Regions from separate parts of the Phytobacter diazotrophicus genome, predicted to be linked through region 2. Evidence: predicted binding sites of a transcription regulator. Region 2 holds the regulator's gene; each other region holds the start of a gene.
What was found. Region 2 encodes CRP, which controls carbon source genes, mostly activating them, when cyclic AMP is high. Its sites were predicted from a motif close to ATGTGANNNNNNTCACAT; they were not measured.
Positions count from the first base shown of each region.

Region 1: the regulator CRP is predicted to act here: its motif matches at 2,580-2,597, upstream of ACS0RQ_RS21435 (enolase C-terminal domain-like protein).
Region 3: the regulator CRP is predicted to act here: its motif matches at 892-909, upstream of ACS0RQ_RS07550 (NupC/NupG family nucleoside CNT transporter).
Region 4: the regulator CRP is predicted to act here: its motif matches at 3,562-3,579, upstream of msrB (peptide-methionine (R)-S-oxide reductase MsrB).

Region 1 is NZ_CM125428.1:4,381,043-4,386,326, reverse strand. It holds gene pdeB (cyclic di-3',5'-guanosine monophosphate phosphodiesterase PdeB) at 1-385, opposite strand, end outside; gene ACS0RQ_RS21440 (GntR family transcriptional regulator) at 485-1,201, shown strand; gene ACS0RQ_RS21435 (enolase C-terminal domain-like protein) at 1,203-2,402, opposite strand; gene ACS0RQ_RS21430 (PTS transporter subunit EIIC) at 2,679-4,046, shown strand; gene ACS0RQ_RS21425 (methionine ABC transporter permease) at 4,048-4,707, opposite strand; gene ACS0RQ_RS21420 (methionine ABC transporter ATP-binding protein) at 4,704-5,284, opposite strand, start outside.
Region 2 is NZ_CM125428.1:454,892-460,175, forward strand. It holds gene argD (bifunctional acetylornithine/succinyldiaminopimelate transaminase) at 1-782, shown strand, start outside; gene ACS0RQ_RS02090 (YccS/YhfK family putative transporter) at 779-2,857, opposite strand; gene crp (cAMP-activated global transcriptional regulator CRP) at 2,911-3,543, opposite strand; gene ACS0RQ_RS02100 (OsmC family protein) at 3,853-4,257, shown strand; gene ACS0RQ_RS02105 (phosphoribulokinase) at 4,358-5,227, opposite strand; gene ACS0RQ_RS02110 (YheU family protein) at 5,279-5,284, opposite strand, start outside.
Region 3 is NZ_CM125428.1:1,532,106-1,537,389, reverse strand. It holds gene ACS0RQ_RS07555 (Nramp family divalent metal transporter) at 1-751, opposite strand, end outside; gene ACS0RQ_RS07550 (NupC/NupG family nucleoside CNT transporter) at 1,103-2,290, shown strand; gene ACS0RQ_RS07545 (sensor domain-containing phosphodiesterase) at 2,318-4,519, opposite strand; tRNA gene ACS0RQ_RS07540 (tRNA-Ala) at 4,733-4,808, opposite strand; tRNA gene ACS0RQ_RS07535 (tRNA-Ala) at 4,849-4,924, opposite strand; gene ACS0RQ_RS07530 (YfeC-like transcriptional regulator) at 5,145-5,284, shown strand, end outside.
Region 4 is NZ_CM125428.1:2,265,313-2,270,596, reverse strand. It holds gene ACS0RQ_RS11115 (MFS transporter) at 1-1,183, opposite strand, end outside; gene ACS0RQ_RS11110 (zinc-binding dehydrogenase) at 1,324-2,397, opposite strand; gene ACS0RQ_RS11105 (YeaC family protein) at 2,706-2,990, opposite strand; gene msrB (peptide-methionine (R)-S-oxide reductase MsrB) at 3,031-3,444, opposite strand; gene gapA (glyceraldehyde-3-phosphate dehydrogenase) at 3,787-4,782, shown strand; gene ACS0RQ_RS11090 (D-hexose-6-phosphate mutarotase) at 4,981-5,284, shown strand, end outside.

The DNA.
Region 1 (5,284 bases), 1.7 Mb from region 2:
GAAAACCATCTTTAGTTACTCTTTGCGGCGCGGGAAAGGGAGCGCTGCTGCTGTTTCTTTCCAGTGAAGAACAAAGCGGGATCGTTCCTTCGAGGTAGATGACCTCCTGGACATAACGGAATGTATAAGAGATACGACGCATGGCCAGCAGGTGATCCTGACTACACGAAATACCATCGTAAGTTTCCAGTTGACGCAAGGCCGTTTTCCCCTGGCTAACCACGCGCTCAGCACGCATTTTTACCAATGCGGAGAAAGTATTGAGTTCGTTCATAAACGACTCTTCAGCCTGGCGATGCGCCAGCCAGACGCTTAAAGCCACCGGCAAGAGAACGGCGAACAGCAGTTCGCCTGTTATAAGGCTAACTAATCGTCGGTTTGTCATGACCAAAAATCCCTGTTTGATACTGAGAAACAAGCGTATTTAAGACCAGCAAGTGTTATAACACGCGTCAACGAGTGATTTCTTTCAGGAATTGCAGGGATGAAGAAAAAAGAATTTGTGACGCAGGATCTCTTAAGTAAAATTTATCAAAATAACGACGCCGGCCCACGCAAACTTCCCCCTGAAAGGCAGCTAGCCGAAGAGTATGGTGTCTCACGTTTTACCATCCGCCAGGCGCTCGAAAAGCTGGCAAGTATTGGCGTCGTGCGGATCGTACAAGGTTCCGGGATCTGGATTAACGAGCAGGCGCGCAACAACCCGCTGGTCTACAACTCCATCACTGAAAAGCGTTTCGATCAGATCCGTTTTCGGCTGATTAGCCTGCATAAGAAACGTCCTGACCGCGATGAGCAACAGATCTTTGGGCTGACGGATGACAGCTTTATCTGGCAATTTTGTCGACTGCGCTTCGTGGATGAAGAGGCCGTACAAATTGAAATCTCCCGTATGCCTGCTGCTGATTTTGCCGATCTGAATCAACAGATCATTGAGAGTTCACTGCAACAGTATGTCTTAGGCAAGGGGTATCAAATCTCACATATGCTGACGACCTACCGTGCGGTTAATGTGAGTCGTGAGCAGGCGGCGCTGCTGGGGTGCAAGAAAGGCAGCCCGGCGATGCACATCAGTAATCGCGGGATTCTGGAAGGCGGCAGGGTGTATGAAATTAGCGATATTATCGACATTAACTACACCTGCACCTATGTGATCCCGCATAACCGGGCAAATCTTGCCTTTCGTAAAGGCGACACCTGATTTACGGCGTGTGGATTGCGCCATCCGGCAGGCGACTTTGCGTCCATTCATGCGGACGGTACACCACCGGGTAACGCAGACCTTCCTCTTCATTAAAGGTCACGCCAATACCTGGCGCTTGCGGCGCATAGACAAAACCGTCTTTCACCACCGGAGCGCCGGGGAAGACGTTGTCGGTTTGTACGGAGCGTGGAATGTACTCCTGTATGGCCGCGTTATGCAGATGAATATTGAGGTGCGTATTCACCGCGACGCCAATGGGGGACATATCGCCCGGACCATGCCAGGCGAGGCGTACACCAAAGGCCTGACACAGTACGGCCAGTTTTAACGCCGGGGTGATGCCGCCGATTTGCGAAATATGGCAGCGAATAAAATCTATGCGCCGATTCACAATCACATCGTGCCACTCGGCCGGATTATTAAAGAGTTCCCCCATCGCCAGCGGCACGCAGCTATGCTGGCGTACCTGTTCAAGCCAGGCGCTCTGCTGCGGCGGTAAAATATCTTCAATGAAATAGGGCTGATACGGCTCAAGCTGCTTTGCCAGTTGTATCGCCTGCTGGGGGAAAAGACGTTCGTGCACATCATGCAGAATGTGCAGGCTAAAACCGTATTTTTCCCGCAGCGCCTTGAACATGGCGATGGTGTTGTCCATGTATTCTTGCTGATCGAACCTGGCGCCGGGCGTTGGGTTTTCCGGCGTATGTAACTGCGCTGGCGTGCCGCCATAGAAACCCAACTGGCAGCGAATATGGCGATAACCCTGTTCGTGCAGGTGGTCTACGCTGGCAAAGAGTTCCTCCAGTGTTTCGCCGCTGGCATGGCTGTAAGCGGCGATGGCATCCCGGGATTGCCCGCCAAGCAGTTGATAAAGCGGCATACCGGCTAGCTGGCCTTTGATATCCCATAGCGCCATATCGATGCCGGAAATCGCGTTATTCATCACCGGACCGTTTCGCCAGTAGGCATTGACGTTCATCATTTGCCAGAGGTCTTCAATGTGGTTGGCGTCACGGCCGATCAGAAGAGGCTTTAGATATTCATCGACCATGGTTTTGACCGCTAGCGGACGTTGCTGAAAGGTGGCGCAGCCGTGGCCTGTGATGCCTTTATCGGTCATTACCCGCACGGTAATCAGATTATGTCTGTCGGGACGAGTGATAAAACATTCGATATTGTTAATTACGGTTGGCGTCACTGGAAAACTCCTTTACAACGACGTGATATGCCGGAATGGGTATTATCATCTCCTTAATTTTGCGCTGAGGTAAACCGTTTTTTTAATAAATTTTTTGGTCAGTTATTTCTTTTTAATTTAATTAAAAACCATACCAATTTTGATTTTCATGCCTTTTAATTGACATGTGGCGGTGATTTGTGAAGTTCATCATATTTTATTGGTTTGTTTAGTTTTCTCTCTTTCTCTACCCTTGGATACAGATATTAAAACGACAATATTCCTGCAGGAGCATTTATGGGGACGCAAGAAGCCATCAACAATATTATCCGTCTGGTCGGTGGGCAGGATAATATCAACAATGTCTGGCACTGCATGACACGCTTACGCTTTGATCTGGTTGATGATAATAAAGTTGATCAAGGCGCTATCAAGGCATTGCCGGGGGTTCTGGGCGCACAACTGCAAAGCGACCAGTTCCAGATTGTTATCGGGCCGAAGGTTAATAGCTGGTATGAGCAAATGCTGACGGTGCTGGGAAAAGCCCCGCAAGGCGAGACGCATATCAAAGGGCGTAAAAGCCTGGTCTCGATGTTTATGGATACGGTATCCGGCGTTTTTGGCCCTATCGTGCCTGCGATTGCCGGTGCCGGGATGATTAAAGGCCTGCTGGCCGGGCTGATAGCCCTGAAAGTGGTGTCGGCGAAAAGCGACACCGTGGTGGTGATTGATTTGATCGCCAGCGGTGTCTTTTATTTCCTGCCGTTTTTCCTGGCGGTCTCGGCGGCTAAAATTTTCAAGACCAATGAATATCTGGCAGCGGCAGTCGCAGCCTGTCTGATGTATCCATCTCTAATCGATGCCGCAAAGGCCTTGGCGGCGCACCAGGAAGGGGCGGTGAGTGCCTTCTGGCTACTCAACGCACTACCGGTTTCAGTGTTTAACTACGCCTCAAGCGTCATTCCGGTCATTTTCTCTATTCTGGCGCTGAGCTATATCCATCGCTGGGTGGACAGAATAATGCCGGACGTATTAAAAACGGTCTTCACGCCTACGCTGACTTTGTTCCTGGGGGCGCTGGCTGCGCTGGTGATTATCGGGCCGATTGGGATCTGGTTGGGGAAAGCGCTGGCTTTCTTTATTCAGGGACTTTTCGGTATTTCAGCCAGTTTTGCCGGGCTGGTCGTGGGGGCCATTCGCCCGGTAGCCATTCTCACCGGCATGCATCACGCCATGACGCCCATCGCCCTGCAAAATTTTAGTGAGCATGGCTATGACATGCTGATGCCGATGATGTTTATGGCAAATATGGCGATTGCCGGTTCGACGTTCGCCATCTGGCGGATAAGTAAAAACCGTCAGGAGAGAACGGTGACTCTGTCGGCGGCGATCTCCGCGCTGTTGGGGATTACGGAACCCGCGCTCTTTGGTGTCCTTACGCGTTACAAAAAGGCGTTCATTGCCGCCACGGTGGCCAGTTCCCTGGCCTCTGCGTTTATCGCCTTCTTTGGCGTGCGGTTGTATGGCTATATTTTATCGAGCATTTTTAGCCTGCCGGCGTATATCGGCCCGTACTTCGTCTTTGCGCTCTCCGGGGTGGCGATGGCGCTGGTGCTCTCCTTCCTGCTGACCACTGTACTGGTCGGCAAAGACGCGGTGGAATAACTTACCGTCGGTGCGCCAGCCGGCGCACCAGGCGATCGCCTGCCATCTGCACCCCCTGTACCATTGCCAGTAAAATCACCACGGTACCCACCATCACCTGATCGTTAAAGCGCTGATAGCCATAACGAATAGCGAGATCGCCCAACCCACCGCCGCCAATAACGCCCGCCATAGATGAGAAGCCAATCAGCATCACAACGGTGAGCGTAATGCCCGCGAGCAGCGTTGGCAGCGCTTCGGGCAACAGGGCTTTCGCAATCACATGCCAGACGTTACCCCCCATCGACAAAATGGCTTCGATGCGTCCGTAATCCACCTCATCCAGCGCGCTTTCCGTAAGCCGTGCAAAGAAGGGAAACGCGCCAATGGTGATAGGCACTATCGCGGCGGTGCTGCCAAGAGTGGTACCGATCAGCAGGCGCGTGAAGGGGATAAGCGCTATCAACAACACGATAAATGGCAGCGAGCGACCGAAATTGACGACGGCCCCCAGTAGCGCATTGACACGTGGTAAGGGGAACAGGCCATCACGGCGCGAAAGAAACAGAATAACCCCCAGCGGCAGGCCGATCAGCACGGTAAACAGCGACGCCAAAGCAACCATGTATAACGTCTCCAGCGTGCCGTTGAGCAGCAGCGGCCAGAGGTCTTCCCAACTCATGCTACCCCGCATAAAGGCCTCCCGTTAAAACCGTGGCGGGCAAGGAAATCCTGCTCAGCCTGTGGATCGTGCAATAGCGCATGGCGCAGTTTGGACCAGGGCGCAACCAGCAGAGCGGCGATTTTGCCACTCTCCCGTACTTCGCCGTTTTCCAGCAGTGCCGCGTGATCGCACAGAGTTTTTACGACATCCAGTTCGTGGGTGATCAGCACGATGGTCAAATTCAGCTTCTGGTTGATGTCTGCCAGCAGCGCCAGGACAGACGCGGTGGTTTCCGGATCCAGTGCGCTGGTGGCTTCATCGCACAACAGCACATCCGGCCTTGCCGCCAGCGCCCGGGCGATACCGACACGCTGCTTTTGCCCACCGGAAAGTTGCGAAGGAAAAGCATCGGCTTTATCGCTCAAGCCCACCAGATGCAGTAGCTCTTCCACGCGTGCATGGCGCAGCGGTTTCGGCACGCCGGCGATCTCCAGCGGAACGGCGACGTTATCCGCCACCGTACGTGCGTGCAGCAAATTGAAGTGCTGGAAAATCATCCCGGTGCGCAGCCGATGCTCGCGCAGACCGGCTTTAT
Region 2 (5,284 bases):
TCACCGTGACCGTGGGCGGTCAGCCGAAATACTCGGACGGCTTCGGCCCGAAACCGGCGGATATCATTCATGTGCCCTATAACGACCTGCATGCGGTAAAAGCGGTCATGGACGATCATACCTGTGCGGTCGTGGTTGAACCGATTCAGGGGGAAGGCGGGGTGACGGCGGCAACGCCAGAGTTTTTACAGGGCTTGCGTGAGCTGTGCGATGAACACAAAGCGCTGCTGGTGTTTGATGAAGTGCAGTGTGGAATGGGGCGCAGCGGCGATCTCTTCGCCTACATGCACTATGGTGTCACCCCCGATATCCTGACCAGCGCCAAAGCGCTCGGCGGTGGTTTCCCGGTAAGCGCCATGCTCACCACTCAGGAGATCGCCAGCGCGTTCCATCCGGGGTCCCACGGTTCAACCTACGGCGGTAACCCGTTGGCCTGTGCTGTTGCTGGTGCGGCATTCGACATCATTAATACGCCAGAGGTCTTAAATGGCGTCAATGCGAAACGCGAACTGTTCGTTAAGCATCTTGAAGACATTAACGCGCAGTACGACCTGTTCAGCGAAATTCGCGGCATGGGTCTGTTGGTTGGCGCGGAACTGAAACCGCAGTACAAAGGCCGTGCGCGTGATTTCCTCTACGCGGCGGCAAATGAAGGGCTGATGGTGCTTAATGCCGGTCCTGACGTAATGCGTTTTGCGCCGTCGCTTATCATTGAAGAGAACGATATCGCAGAAGGTATGCTGCGCTTTGCCAAAGCAGTAGCCAAAGTGGTTAACCCTTAAGAGCGCAAGCGGCGATTTAACCAGATGCCGTGATGTGGGCGCTGACGCCATGCCACCGACGAAATGGTGTGCATGGTGTTCAGATGCCCCAGTATCCGTTGCAGATGTTGCTCCAGCGTGCTCATTGGGCCATGCGTCATGCTCTCCGGCGCCTCCAGAATATTCACATCTCCTGAACTTCCCGGACCATCATACTCCAGCCGTTGCTGACAACGTTGCAGGGCAATTTCGCAGGACTGCAGGTAACGCTGGGCCAGGTCCGGCGTGAGCATGGTGTGCTCCCGCGCCAGCGTGGTCATTGCATTAATATGTTCGACAATAAACTGACTGTGCGTGACCCACAGCTTCATGTCTGCCAGATAACGCGTATCAAAACCCGGCTCCTGCATGGCCTGATTAAGCGAGTTAAAGAGCGCGTTATGCGCCTGGTTTACCCGCATGCGCTGCCAGGCCAGCGGCGTCGCCTGGGGATCATCGCTCAGGATCAGCCGAATGGCATCCTGGTAAGTTTCCAGCGCGTCATGAGCATTTTTTCGCAACAGACCACTTTGCCATTGAGGCCACAGCCAGACCATGCCACCAAAAGCAATCAGGCAGCCGATCAACGTATCGATAAGACGGGCAACAATAAACTGGTCGCCATTCAGTGTAAGCAACTGGAGCGTATAGACTGCGGTGAGGGTAAAACCCACCATCGCCCAGCCGTAGCTTTTGCGGATAATCAGATAGCTAACCAGCGTGACGATCAGCATCGCGGTGAGCGTGAAGCCTTCCGGTACGTGGTAGTGCAGCGTCGCGCCGGCAATGATCAGCCCGGCCATGGTGCCTGCCGCCCGGTGCAGGATGCGCACGCGTGTCGCCCCATAACCGTTTTGCGTAACAAACATCACCGTCATCATGATCCAGTAAGGTTTAGGCAGATGGAGCGCGCTACCCATCAGGCTGGCAATACTGAGCATGACGCTAATGCGTGCCGCATTACGTAAGGCGGAGGATTTCAACGACAGATAACTTTTGAGGGCCGGGATCAGGGGCAAACGGCGCTGCTTCTCCGCCATCAGATCACGGACATAGAGCGGGCGCTGGGTACGCAAAACCCGGGCTATCTGACTGAAATGCCAGGCGCAAAACTGCCCAACCGGGTTATCCGGGTGCTGGCGGGCAATTTTCTCCAGCGCGCCAATCTGTTTATCCATATTGAAGCGTTTGGGGTAGCGGTGATAAAGAATATCATCGGCTATGACCCGTAACCGCGCGGCAACGGTTTGCGCATTCCAGCGGATAACTTCCTCGGCATGGCTGCGTTCGACCAGCTCCTGCACTTCCTGCGGTTGGTGGAGACTGACGGCAATATGTTCCTGTAAGTCCAGCGCCACCTGGAAGACGCGGCGTAACCGCTTGTAGTCGTTGTTGTTATTTGCCGCCAGCATATGCAGTTGTTGGTAACACTGGCTAATCATATCCACCGCCTTTTGCTGGCGTGCCAGGAGTGGCGGAAGAGCTTTTTCTGGATCGACGTGCTGCGTCAGTAAACTGTATTTCGCTTCGCAATAGTCTGCCAGTTGGCGATACAGCAGGCTCAAGGATTCACGCAGCGGTTGCTCTCGCCACAACCAGAACCAGAAGGCGTTAAATGCGCCGTACCACAGGGTACCCAGCCCATAAATCAGCAACGGCTCCCAGATGGGCATGTTACCGGCGAGGCTGAGAGTAAAGATGGCGGCAATGAGCGAGGCGGGTAGAAGCCGCCCGTGTAATGCGCTGATTTCTGCTGTGACGCCGAGCAAGAGCGTTAATCCGCTCAGAATCAGCGGTAGCGGAATATTTTGCGTCAGTAATAGCTGTACCGTGAGGCTACTGCCCGCAAAGAGCGTGCCGCCGATAATGACGCGTTTGAAGAAACGTTTATGCAGAGTATCCAGACCGGCAATATTGCAGCAGGCGGGAACGAGAGAAAACAGCAGACCAAGATCGAGACGACCCGCGATCAGACCCACGGTCACAGGGAGGCATAACACCAGCGTTTGTCGCAGTGCATAGTTGATTTCGGGGTGATAAATCAGCCTGCGCCACATGGGGAAGAGAGACAAAAACGGCGCATCGTTAAGGGCGATGCGCCGCTTGAGAATTAACGTGTACCGTACACGACAATGGTTTTACCGTGTGCGGAGATCAGGTTTTGATCTTCCAGCATTTTCAGGATACGGCCGACGGTTTCGCGGGAACAGCCAACGATCTGACCAATTTCCTGGCGGGTAATTTTAATTTGCATACCGTCCGGGTGGGTCATTGCATCCGGTTGTTTCGCCAGATTCAGCAGCGTCTGTGCGATACGGCCCGTTACATCAAGGAAGGCGAGGTTACCGACTTTTTCCGAGGTGACCTGCAGGCGACGCGCCATCTGGGAAGACAAACGCATCAGAATATCCGGGTTCACCTGAATTAACTGGCGGAATTTTTTGTAGGAGATTTCGGCCACTTCACAAGCGGTTTTAGCGCGTACCCATGCACTGCGCTCCTGACCCTCTTCGAACAGACCCAGTTCACCGATAAAATCTCCCTGGTTAAGGTAAGAGAGGATCATCTCTTTACCTTCTTCATCCTTGATTAGCACAGCCACTGAGCCTTTGACGATGTAATACAACGTTTCCGCTTTTTCACCCTGGTGAATCAGCGTGCTCTTCGACGGGTACTTATGAATGTGGCAATGAGACAAGAACCATTCGAGAGTCGGGTCTGTTTGCGGTTTGCCAAGCACCATGCGCGGTTATCCTCTGTTATAAGCTGGCTCCAGACGCTGGATTCACATATCGCGTCCGGGGTTGCAATCTATCTTCCCCATACCTGGGAAGTGGACCGTCAGACATGCCTGCGGCCTGTAATATGTGATGTCCTCTGCATACATGCATAACGTCAATGTATCACTGTAGCATCGTGATTGTTTTAGCATAGCTTTTAACGCCTGTCTCCTGGTGTCTCGCTTCAGCTTGACGCAGGTCGCCTTCCGTTGCGAGTTTTCTTATGTGCGCGTAATCTGTAAAGAAAATTGTAACTCCGGAGTGAATTAAAAATGCAAGCTCGTGTGAAATGGGTAGAAGGTTTAACGTTCCTTGGCGAGTCTGCGTCCGGGCACCAGATCCTGATGGATGGTAACTCAGGCGACAAAGCCCCAAGCCCGATGGAAATGGTGCTGATGGCCGCAGGGGGATGCAGCGCTATCGATGTTGTCTCTATTCTGCAAAAAGGCCGCCACGATGTGAAAGATTGCGAAGTGAAGCTGACATCAGAGCGTCGTGAAGAGGCTCCGCGTCTGTTTACGCATATCAATTTGCACTTTATCGTGACCGGCAAAGAGCTAAAAGAGGCGGCGGTATCGCGCGCGGTGGATCTCTCTGCCGAGAAGTATTGCTCCGTGGCATTAATGCTGGAGAAAGCGGTGAAAATCACGCATTCATATGAGGTGATTGAGGCCTGAGAACACAGGTCGGATAAGCGTCGCGTATCCGACACATTCCCCGGTGGCGCTGCGTTTACCGGGGCTTCAGAGGGAGGCAGAAGTTGTGTCGGCTGGAGGCCTATTGAATCTTCTTCCCTTCCATCAGCCGTTGGACCAGCGGTGTCATGATCAGCTCCATTGCTAACCCCATTTTGCCGCCAGGCACCACGAGCGTATTCATGTGTGAAATGAACGAACCCTGCAACATCGCCAGCAACCAGGGATAGTCGATCCCTTCAAGATTACGAAAATGAATCACCACAAAGCTCTCATCGAGCGATGGGATCACTTTGGCGGCGAACGGGTTGGAGGTATCCACCGTCGGCACGCGCTGGAAATTAATATGGGTGCGGGAAAATTGTGGGGTGATGAAATTGATGTAGTCTTCCATCGATCGAACCACCGAGTCCATCACTGCCTCACGGGAATGACCGCGCTCGCTGGTATCGCGTACCAGCTTTTGCATCCACTCGAGATTGACGATGGGCACCACGCCTACCAGCAGATCGACGTGGCGGGCGACATCGTGCTGGGGCGTCACCACGCCGCCGTGTAACCCTTCATAAAACAGCACATCCGTTGGCTCCGGCAGGGGCTGCCAGGGGGTGAACGTACCGGGAACCTGGTTCCAGGGAACGGCTTCATCGTAGGTGTGCAGATATTTTCGTGCCTGGCCTGTGCCGGTTTGTCCGTACTCAATAAACGTTTGTTCCAGCAGGCCGAAGTCATTCGCTTCCGGGCCAAAATAGCTGATATGTCGACCTAAATCGCGGGCTTTACGAATTGCCATGTCCATTTCAGGGCGGGTATAGCGATGAAAACTGTCACCTTCAACCTCGGCGGCATGCAAATTCAGTTGAGCAAAGATTTTGCGAAACGCGAGGCTGGTGGTGGTGGTTCCCGCACCGCTGGAACCTGTTACGGCAATAACCGGATGTTTAGCGGACATAGCAGCTCCCTGAGTAAACCATTGTTGTAGACGAAGCCAGCCGCCAGTGAGTTACTC
Region 3 (5,284 bases), 1.1 Mb from region 2:
GATTGACGAAACCGGCGATAGTCATCGCGATACCCACATCCCACTTAGTCGCGGAATACCGCTCGCGGCGCGTTCCCTCATGCAGATACTGGGTCAATGAGGAGTGCAGGTAAATCACGTGCGGCATGATTGTTGCCCCTAACACACCAGCGGCAAGGAATACGGCTTCGGTACCCGGCAGGCTTGGGATCAAGATGCCTTTACTGAGCGGAGCCAGTTCAGGACGTGAGAAAACCAGCTCAACAATATAAGCCGCCGCAACAAACAGCAGCAGCCCGCCAATGACTTTTTCCAGCGGTTTCTGCCCGCGGCGTTGCAGCATCAGAATTAAAAAGGTGGCGATCCCGGTCAGTACCGCACCTTGTAACAGCGACACGCCGAGAATCAGCTTAAAACCGATGGCGGCGCCGATAAACTCGGCAAGGTCCGTGGCCATGGCGATAATTTCCGCCTGTACCCAGTAGAACCAGACCAGCGGACGCGGGTAATGATCGCGAATTTGTTCTGCGAGGTTTCTACCCGTGGCAATCCCTAACTTTGCTGACAGCAGTTGAATCAGCATGGCCATCAGGTTTGCCCAGACAACCACCCACAGCAGTTGGTAACCGAAGCTGGCCCCGGCCTGAATATTAGTGGCGAAGTTACCCGGATCGATATACCCGATCGCCGCAATGAACGCAGGTCCCATTAACGCGAGCTTTAACTTGCGCGCTGCACGTCCACTGCTACTCTCAACGCGACTGTTGTTCATTTCTTGCCCCTAAATATAGCCTTTGCTATGTTTCATGCTACCAAAATGAGAATGATTATCAAGTTCATTTAGAATAGATTCGATTGATTTCTTCGATAGTCAGAAACGATGACGGGCCGGATGTTTTTAAGACGGGAACGATGAGATGCAAATCACACCGTCTTGTTAAGAGTTTAGCATTACAGTGCAACTTTTCATTCTTTTACTTAACATAACAGAAATGTATGGTGGATCACTATTTTTGAGTCTGGTCACAGGTCATTAATATACTGTGTGTTTGATCTCGTTTTCTTTCCGCTTGTTACATAGAATGTGCACGAAATTTCTACCCGTCTCATATTTGGAGCAAATATGTCCCGCGTTCTGCACTTTGTTCTGGCGCTTGCCGTTGTGGCGCTGCTTGCATTACTTGTAAGCAGTGACCGCAAAAAAATCCGCATTCGCTTTGTTGTCCAACTGCTCGTGCTTGAAGTCTTGCTTGCCTGGTTCTTCCTGAACTCTGACGTGGGTCTGGGTTTTGTGAAAGGCTTCTCCGAGATGTTTGAAAAACTGCTCGGATTTGCCAACGAAGGGACAAACTTCGTCTTCGGCAAAATGAACGATCAAGGTCTGGCATTCTTCTTCCTGAAAGTGCTCTGCCCGATTGTCTTCATTTCTGCGCTGATCGGTATCCTGCAACATATCCGCGTACTGCCAATTATTATTCGCGCTATCGGTACCGTCCTGTCCAAAGTCAACGGCATGGGTAAACTGGAATCATTTAACGCAGTCAGCTCCTTGATTCTGGGCCAGTCTGAAAACTTCATCGCTTACAAAGATATCCTCGGAAAAATGTCCCGCAACCGCATGTACACCATGGCGGCTACCGCGATGTCTACCGTTTCGATGTCAATTGTTGGCGCGTACATGACCATGCTGCAGCCAAAATATGTGGTCGCGGCGCTGGTTCTGAACATGTTCAGCACCTTTATCGTGCTGTCCCTGATCAACCCATACCGCGTCGATGAGAGCGAAGAAAACCTGCAGATGTCTAACCTGCATGAAGGACAGAGCTTCTTCGAAATGCTGGGCGAGTATATACTGGCGGGCTTTAAAGTCGCGATTATCGTTGCGGCAATGCTGATCGGCTTTATCGCTCTGATTTCTGGTCTGAACGCCCTGTTCGCTGCCATTCTCGGCATCTCCTTCCAGGGGATTCTGGGCTACATCTTCTACCCGATTGCCTGGGTAATGGGTGTTCCGTCCTCAGAAGCGCTGCAGGTGGGCAGTATCATGGCAACCAAACTGGTTTCCAATGAATTCGTGGCGATGATGGATCTGCAGAAAATCGCATCCAGCCTGTCTCCGCGTGCGGAAGGCATCCTGTCTGTCTTCCTGGTTTCCTTCGCTAACTTCTCTTCTATCGGTATTATCGCCGGTGCGATTAAAGGCCTGAACGAAGAGCAAGGTAACGTGGTTTCCCGCTTCGGTCTGAAACTGGTTTACGGTTCAACGCTGGTGAGCGTCCTGTCCGCCTCTATCGCGGCACTGGTACTGTAATTCAGATAAACCGGGGGCAACCCCGGTTTACGCCTTCCCAGCCGCGACTAATGGCTGCGGTTTCCCCAGTAAGTATCCCTGCAGATAATTCACCCCGGCATTCAACAGCAACGCGCGTTGTTCCTCTGTCTCGACATATTCCGCCACCACCGTCAGTGACTTCGCTTTTGCCAGCTCGCAAATGGATTTCACAATCATCACATCCTGCGGATCGTGGGCAATATCCCGCACAAAGCAGCCATCAATCTTGATGATATCTGCCTCCAGACGCTTTAACCGTTCGAAATTAGCAAACCCCGTACCGAAGTCGTCAATGGCAATTTTAAAACCGGCCTGACGCAATTGCTGAATGTTCTTCACGCTGAATTCAGAATGCGAAAAGGCCTGCTCTTCGGTAATTTCGATAATGACTTCACGACAAGAGATCGCGTAAGCCGCGAAGAGCTTCAGTAATTTTGCGGCAAAATCTTTTTGCATCAGCGTCAGTGGCATCAGGTTTACTGAGAAGCGCTGACGTTGTTTATCGCCAGGTTGCGGATTTGCCTGCATCCATTGCAGCAAGGTTTCAATGACCTGCATGTCGAAGCGGGTGCTGAGATTAAACTGCGCAATCACAGGAATGAAGTGCGCCGGGCTCATCACCTCACCATCACTGACAAGACGCGTGAGGATTTCATGATAACCCTGCCTCTGCGCGTCAAGGATGGGCTGAGCATACAGTTGCAGCGTGCGCTCATCCAGCGCCCGTTTTACCTTATTAAGCAACATTACGCGCTCAGTCGTCTGGCCAGTCACGATGGCCAGGCTGTTGGTCAACGCCAGCGGTTGAGGGGTGGTACAAGCCTGTTCAGAGAGCCAGCTCAACTGCCCTAACGTATGGTGTAGCGTTTCTCCCGCACCGTTCACGTCTCCCCATGAGGCGCCAAACTCGACATCAAGGCTGGTATTTTGCCAGTGAAAGCGCTGGCTATTGAGGAAATCAAGCATGTGCTGCAAGCGATCGGCAGCCTGTGGGCCCTCCAGTACCAACAGTAATTCACAGCCAGGCAACTGGAACAATAATTCCCCTGGCTGTAACAATGGGCGCAATGCATGAGTGACGCTACGCTTAAAATAGACACGCATCATCATTCCGTAATGCCGGCTTAAAAACTCCAGATTTTTCATATGAAAACAGCAGACAATCTGATTCCTATTTTTCTCCAGATGCAATTCCAGCGCACGTAAATTAGGTAAACCAGTCAACGGGTCAGTTAATGCCTGCTCCCGCCAGCGTTTTCTGATCCATACACTACGATGATATACACGGGTCATATATATTAAACATATGGTAAAACAGATCAGTACCGACATAACAAATGCCAGCGAGTATTCCGTGTTAACCCCATGCAGAAAATTGCGGTTATAGGCAGCCAGCACAAAAGCAGATACCGCCCAACTCAGCATAATTAGCGGATAACTTAATTTGCTGATAACTAGCGTAAAGAGAATAAAAATAAGTGGAACAAGATACCCCGCAACAAAATCGGAATGATAAGGCGAACACAAAACAGTGAGGATAGCTATCAGCGAGGCCATCCATAACGAAAGGAATAATCGTTTCTTTTTCGTAAAACAGGGTTTAAAGCTTTTACGCCAAAACAGGTGTGCATAGCGCGGACTGATAATCATCCTTAATGGATAATAAAACATCATCGTGAAAATCAGCGATGCACAGATAAGGCTTTGAATATCAACGATTGAATAGACTACTGACGCAGAACCAAAGTAACCCGACAGATGGTCCGGAAAGACGAAACACTGACCCGCCATATACATGGAGAATTTTATCCCTGCCGGAGCGACAAACCCCATCCAGAAGATCCGCAGCGCCATATTTTTATTCGGGAGGCTGTGACGCCAGCGTATACCTATTTTCCAGCGGACAATGGCACATACGGCAAAAACCGGGAAAGTCTGGCAGAACAGCAATATACCAGCCTGATTAAATGGCAAAGGTAATAACCATTCGTTAGCGATAGCAAAACTGATAATAATTGGCAGGATGGCGTGGCGACCAAATATAAACAGCATTGAAAACATAACGCTCAACGGAAGCCAGGCGAGATAGACGTTACTGGAATCTATAATTGCTCGTGGTGAGATATAACGGGATACTGGCACCGCAATAAGACACATAATCAGAGCAATAATAAATTTTTGGTTATGTATGTATAATTTAGATTTCATTATCGTTAATAAATTGATCTCACCTGCTCATTTTTTGTCAGGCACGGATAATATGTTTATTCGCATCGCGAATCAACATATAAAGCCAACGCATACCGTACTATGCCGATAGCATTAATAAACCCATAATTTCTTACTGAACCTGAAAAGGATTTACATGAGGAGACAAAACGGGGAAATAAAAAACCCCCGCCGTAGCGAGGGTTCAAATTTTGGTGGAGCTAAGCGGGATCGAACCGCTGACCTCTTGCATGCCATGCAAGCGCTCTCCCAGCTGAGCTATAGCCCCACAATGTTGTTTACGCACCAAACCACCTGGGTGGAGGATTTGGTGGAGCTAAGCGGGATCGAACCGCTGACCTCTTGCATGCCATGCAAGCGCTCTCCCAGCTGAGCTATAGCCCCATCGCGTAAAGCGTGTCGTGTTGACGGGCGGCATAATATGAATTCCCTCGCCAGGTGTCAACGGCAAAATTATCTGGTCGCAATCAATCGCTGAAAAAGCATTCAAATGAAAGACATTGCGAAACATCTCGCAGCCAGTAGTTAAACATGTCACATTTTCGCATAAAATGATGCTATAACATTATTCACTAATTATCCCTACAACCACTCTGGAAATAACATGCTCAAGGAACGAATGACCCCGGAAGAGCTCGCGCAGCTTACCGGTTACAGCCGCCAGACCATCAACAAATGGGTGCGTAAAGAAGGCTGGGTCACTTCTCCTAAACCAGGCGTACAGGGTGGAAAAGCCCGGCTGGT
Region 4 (5,284 bases), 1.8 Mb from region 2:
CCAGGCCCGAGCCGCGTAATTTCGCTTCGGTTGGCCATATTTCGGGCACGTAGACTGCAGAGGCATAGCAAACATACATATAAACAAAAGTAATCAGGAAAAAGCCGCAAACGGTAATCATCAGCATATTGGTCTGCAGCGAATAGAAATAACCCAGCGCAGCAATAAACAGCAGTAACCCAACACCCATTGTTTTGCGTGGAATTTTATCCATCACCATCATGGCGATAAAGATGCCAAAGGGTGCGCCAAACATACTCATGGTATTCAGCACGATGGAATCTTTAAGGTTAATCCCCTGCGACATAAAGATGGTCGGCAGCCAGTTAATTAGCGTGTACTGCACCACGTTCATGGCGATTAAGACAAAGGATCCCAGAACCACTCGTTTAAGCAACACTCCTTTCAGCAGCGATGAATAAGGCACCACGGGAGGCAGGCTTTTACTCTCAGTAGGTGTCACCACGCTCAGTGCCTTGCCGGTTTGCAGACTGACTTTACGTTCGATCTCCGACATGATGGCTTCGGCTTCCGCATAGCGTCCACGCGACTCCAGCCAGCGCGGAGACTCCGGGAAATAACGCCAGGCAAGCCAGGTGGCAATAAGCGAGAGCACGCTCGGAATAATCAGCTGTACTCGCCAGTTCCACTCTGCGCTGACCAGCGTCGTCAGCCCCATCGCTATTAATGAACACAGTGGATATGACCAGTTGCCAATAAAGGAGACGCGACTCGACCAGGTTCCACGGCTGCGCCCCGGCATATACTCGGTGTATCCAGCAAACAGCGTCACCAGCAGTGCACCCAGACCAAATCCCATCACCAGACGGCAGGCAATCAGGAATGTCATATCCGGAGAGAGCGCACCGGCAACCATTGATACAATATGAATAATTTCATAAAGGATAATGGCTTTCTTACGACCAATTTTATCGCCAATGATGCCGCCAATTAATGCCCCGGCAAACATACCCGCCGTGGTAATAGCAGAAAAGGTTGCGGTCGTTGAATTATCCGTCCATCCCAGATCTTTTAACTGTGCCAGGATTAATCCACCAACGGCGTTACTCCAACAAACCAATAATCCGAAAGCCACCATTCCAAACATAGTATAATGCCAGTGGCAATCCGGAAGGCGGTCGAGTCTTGCCCCACAATTGGGTTTTTCAATTGTGTTTCCCATAAGATATTCCTCACGAAATAAAGCATTAATTTTTGTATTCGTGTATTCCGTCCGCGATGTCCTGTTTTATTATTTCCTTCAATATTTAAAGTAAATGACAAGATCGCATTGGCGGTGCTAATAACAAGGCGCGGTCCTTATCAATCAAAGTCGTAGGTCATGATGACTTTGATTGCCGTTTTATCGACCATCGCGTCAAAGCCTTTTTCCCACTCTGACAGTCCAATACGGTGAGTGATCATCGGTTTTACCTGAATAGCGCCGGAGGCCAGCAGGCGAATGGCATTACGCCAGGAGGTGGAGTCATAGGCCATGTGTCCGATAATGCTTTTGTTCCACGCCGTGATGTCGTTTATCGAAAAATCGAGCGGTTTGAAACCCATACCAACGCGCACCACTTCCCCATTCGGGCGCAGCATTTCGATGGACTGTTTCAGCGCGATATTGGCTCCTGAGCACTCAATCACCAGCCCGAGGTTATCTTTGCCGCAGATCTCCTGACAACGGGCAACAACGTCTTCTTTCGAACCATTGACCACCGCCGTTGCGCCGAGCTCTCTGGCAACCGGGAAACGGACTTCAACATCTTCATCCAGCCCGACGACCACAATGTTGACCGCCCCCATAATGCGCGCCATCTGGACAGAAAAGAGGCCCAGTGGTCCGGTACCGATGACCACCACGTCCTGGCCTGGTAAGAATTTGGATTGTTGGGCGATAGATTTGTAGGCATTACAGATAGGATCGAGAACTGCCGCTTCTTCGTAGTCGACGCCTTCCGGGATCTCCCACAGTGCGCGACGATGGATTTTCAGGATCTCACCGGGCACCAGACAATATTTCGAAAAACCGCCGCCCCAGGTGTTGTTATCAAGGCCAAGGTTTACTTTTTCTGTACAACACAGAAAATCACCTTGTTCACAGGCCGGGCACACGCCACAGACGTGACCGCTGTTATCGGACACCACGCGCTGGCCGACTTTCCAGTCCTTCACATTCGCCCCGGTTTTACAAATGCGTCCGGCAAATTCATGTCCGCGGACTGAGTTAAAAACATCAGAGCCGCTATCGACTTTATAATGCTTCATATCCGCACCGCAAATAGCTGCGGCCTTGATTTCAATCACAACATCATCCGGACCGCACTCAGGTTCAGGTACGTCAATCATCTTGTAACCGCCAAATGCCTTGCCGAAACGCGCTAATGCTTTCATCGCTTGCTCCTCAGTGATTTCATTTGTTTCAGTGAGGCTATTATTCGCGCCATCCATTTTTGAAGTCAACTCAATATCTGCCAAACACAGATTTTATTCTGTATTTCACAACGAAGATCACAAATGAGAACACGCATAATCGACAAAATCATTTAAAATCAAAAACTTAATAAAAAGAGGTTACTTTGTGGGAAAAACAGATTTTTGCAATCAGGCCATCAAGAGGAAGTAAAGCATGAAAAGGAGAGTAAAACGGGAAGGAGAGAAAACTGGGCGAAGCGCTGTGGCCTCGCCGCTCATCGGGGAAGTTATTGCATTTTCAGCGTTGCAATTGGCATAGGCGTAGGCGTAATGCCAAAGTCTTCTTTCAGTTGCTGCTTGCTTTTCATCACCATCTGTCCTTGCGTGTCGATGGTCATGTGCTGCGCGTCGGTGTTATGACGGGCCTGCCATAACATAACCAGTTGCAGGCTGTTCTCTTTTTGTTCTGCCGTCAGCGCAACGCCATCCGGCCACTTACCCAACTCAACAGCGGTAACCAGACGCTGATAGATGTCCGGCGTCATGCTGTTAATGACTTGTTCGAAATCCATGATAAATTAACTCCAGTGGAATAATAGCTGAATCGATTCCTCACCCCAGAGTCCGATCGCCGTTTTCATCGTCGGTAAAACTCAACGAGGCAGAGTTCACACAATAACGTTCACCGGTCGGTTGTGGACCATCCGGGAAAACATGTCCCAGATGCGCGTCACAATTACCGCAACGAATTTCAACGCGCTGCATACCGTGCGAGTAATCGTTTATATAGCGAATGGACTCTTCACTTACTGGCTCAAAAAAGCTCGGCCAGCCGCAGCCTGAATCATACTTGGTCTGCGAATGAAACAAGGGAGCGTCGCAAACCAGACAGTGATACACGCCTTCACGTTTGTTGTGTAAAAGACGGCCTGTGAAAGGCGGCTCGGTACCGTGATCCTGTGTCACGTAGAACTGCATCTCCGTCAGATTTTTTTTCAGGTCATCCTGAGAGGATTTCGTCGTCATAAGCTCACATCTCGCGGTAAGAATTCGTACAACTTCACTTCGATTCTAACAAAACATTAACAATGAAGTGATAACTTTTGATCTAAACTTAGTTGCTGCGGATCCCCGGGCGGGTAATTGTGATCACTCTCACATTTTTATCCTGCATGACCTTTAAAATTCGGGGCGGCGTCCCCATATGGGGAGCATGCTCATAGGAAGAGTGAGACGAGTCAGTCGAACAAAGGTTATGCGGAGGATTGATTTGTCGCAATGATTGACACGATTCCGCTTGACGCTGCGTAAGGTTTTTGTAATTTTACAGCCAACCTTTTATTCACTAACAAATAGCTGGTGGAATATATGACTATCAAAGTAGGTATCAACGGTTTTGGCCGTATCGGTCGCATTGTTTTCCGTGCTGCTCAGGAACGTTCTGACATCGAAATCGTTGGTATCAACGATCTGTTAGACGCAGAATACATGGCTTACATGCTGAAATATGACTCTACTCACGGCCGTTTCAACGGTACCGTAGAAGTCAAAGACGGCCATCTGGTTGTTAACGGCAAAACCATCCGTGTTACTGCTGAAAAAGATCCGGCTAACCTGAAATGGAACGAAATCGGTGTTGACGTTGTAGCAGAAGCTACCGGTATCTTCCTGACCGACGAAACCGCGCGTAAACACATCACTGCTGGCGCGAAAAAAGTTGTTCTGACTGGTCCTTCCAAAGACAATACCCCGATGTTTGTTAAAGGCGCTAACTTTGACAAATACGAAGGCCAGGACATCGTTTCTAACGCATCCTGCACCACCAACTGCCTGGCGCCGCTGGCAAAAGTTATCAACGACAACTTCGGCATCATCGAAGGTCTGATGACCACTGTTCACGCGACTACTGCAACTCAGAAAACCGTTGATGGCCCGTCTCATAAAGACTGGCGCGGCGGTCGTGGCGCATCCCAGAACATCATCCCGTCCTCTACCGGTGCAGCTAAAGCTGTAGGTAAAGTACTGCCAGAACTGAATGGCAAACTGACTGGTATGGCGTTCCGCGTTCCGACTCCGAACGTATCTGTTGTTGACCTGACCGTTCGTCTGGAAAAAGCAGCGTCTTACGAAGAAATCAAGAAAGCAATCAAAGCGGCTTCTGAAGGCGCAATGAAAGGCGTTCTGGGTTACACCGAAGACGACGTTGTATCTACCGATTTCAACGGTGAAGTTTGCACTTCTGTGTTCGATGCTAAAGCAGGTATCGCACTGAACGACAACTTCGTGAAACTGGTATCCTGGTACGACAACGAAACCGGTTACTCTAACAAAGTTCTGGACCTGATCGCTCACATCTCCAAATAAGTTGAGATGAAACATTGATCTATAAAGGCGACTTCGGTCGCCTTTTTTTATGTTTCGCGTCATCCTGAAAGCTGCTTCCTCACTGACGCTGCTCGCGGGTGCTGGCCACAGAATTCTCTGTGCTCCCTGCTCTCCTCAGACTTGCCGTCCCGATGCAGCTTTCATGATTTTGTGTCTCGCTAAACGAAGGATTGCACCATGATAAACAAAATTTTTGCTCTCCCGGTTGTTGAACAAATTTCCTCCGCCCTCTCTCGCCGCCTGATGGACGAACTGGACGTTATCGTTATCGATCACCCACAAGTTAAAGCCTCTTTTGCTCTGCAGGGCGCACATCTGCTCTCCTGGAAACCGCAGGGTGAAGACGAAGCGCTGTGGTTGAGCGGCAACACGCCGTTTAAAAACGGCGTGGCGCTGCGCGGCGGCGTACCGATCTGCTGGCCATGGTTTGGCCCGGCTGCACAGCAGGGTCTGCCTGCTCACGGTTTCGCCCGTAACCTGG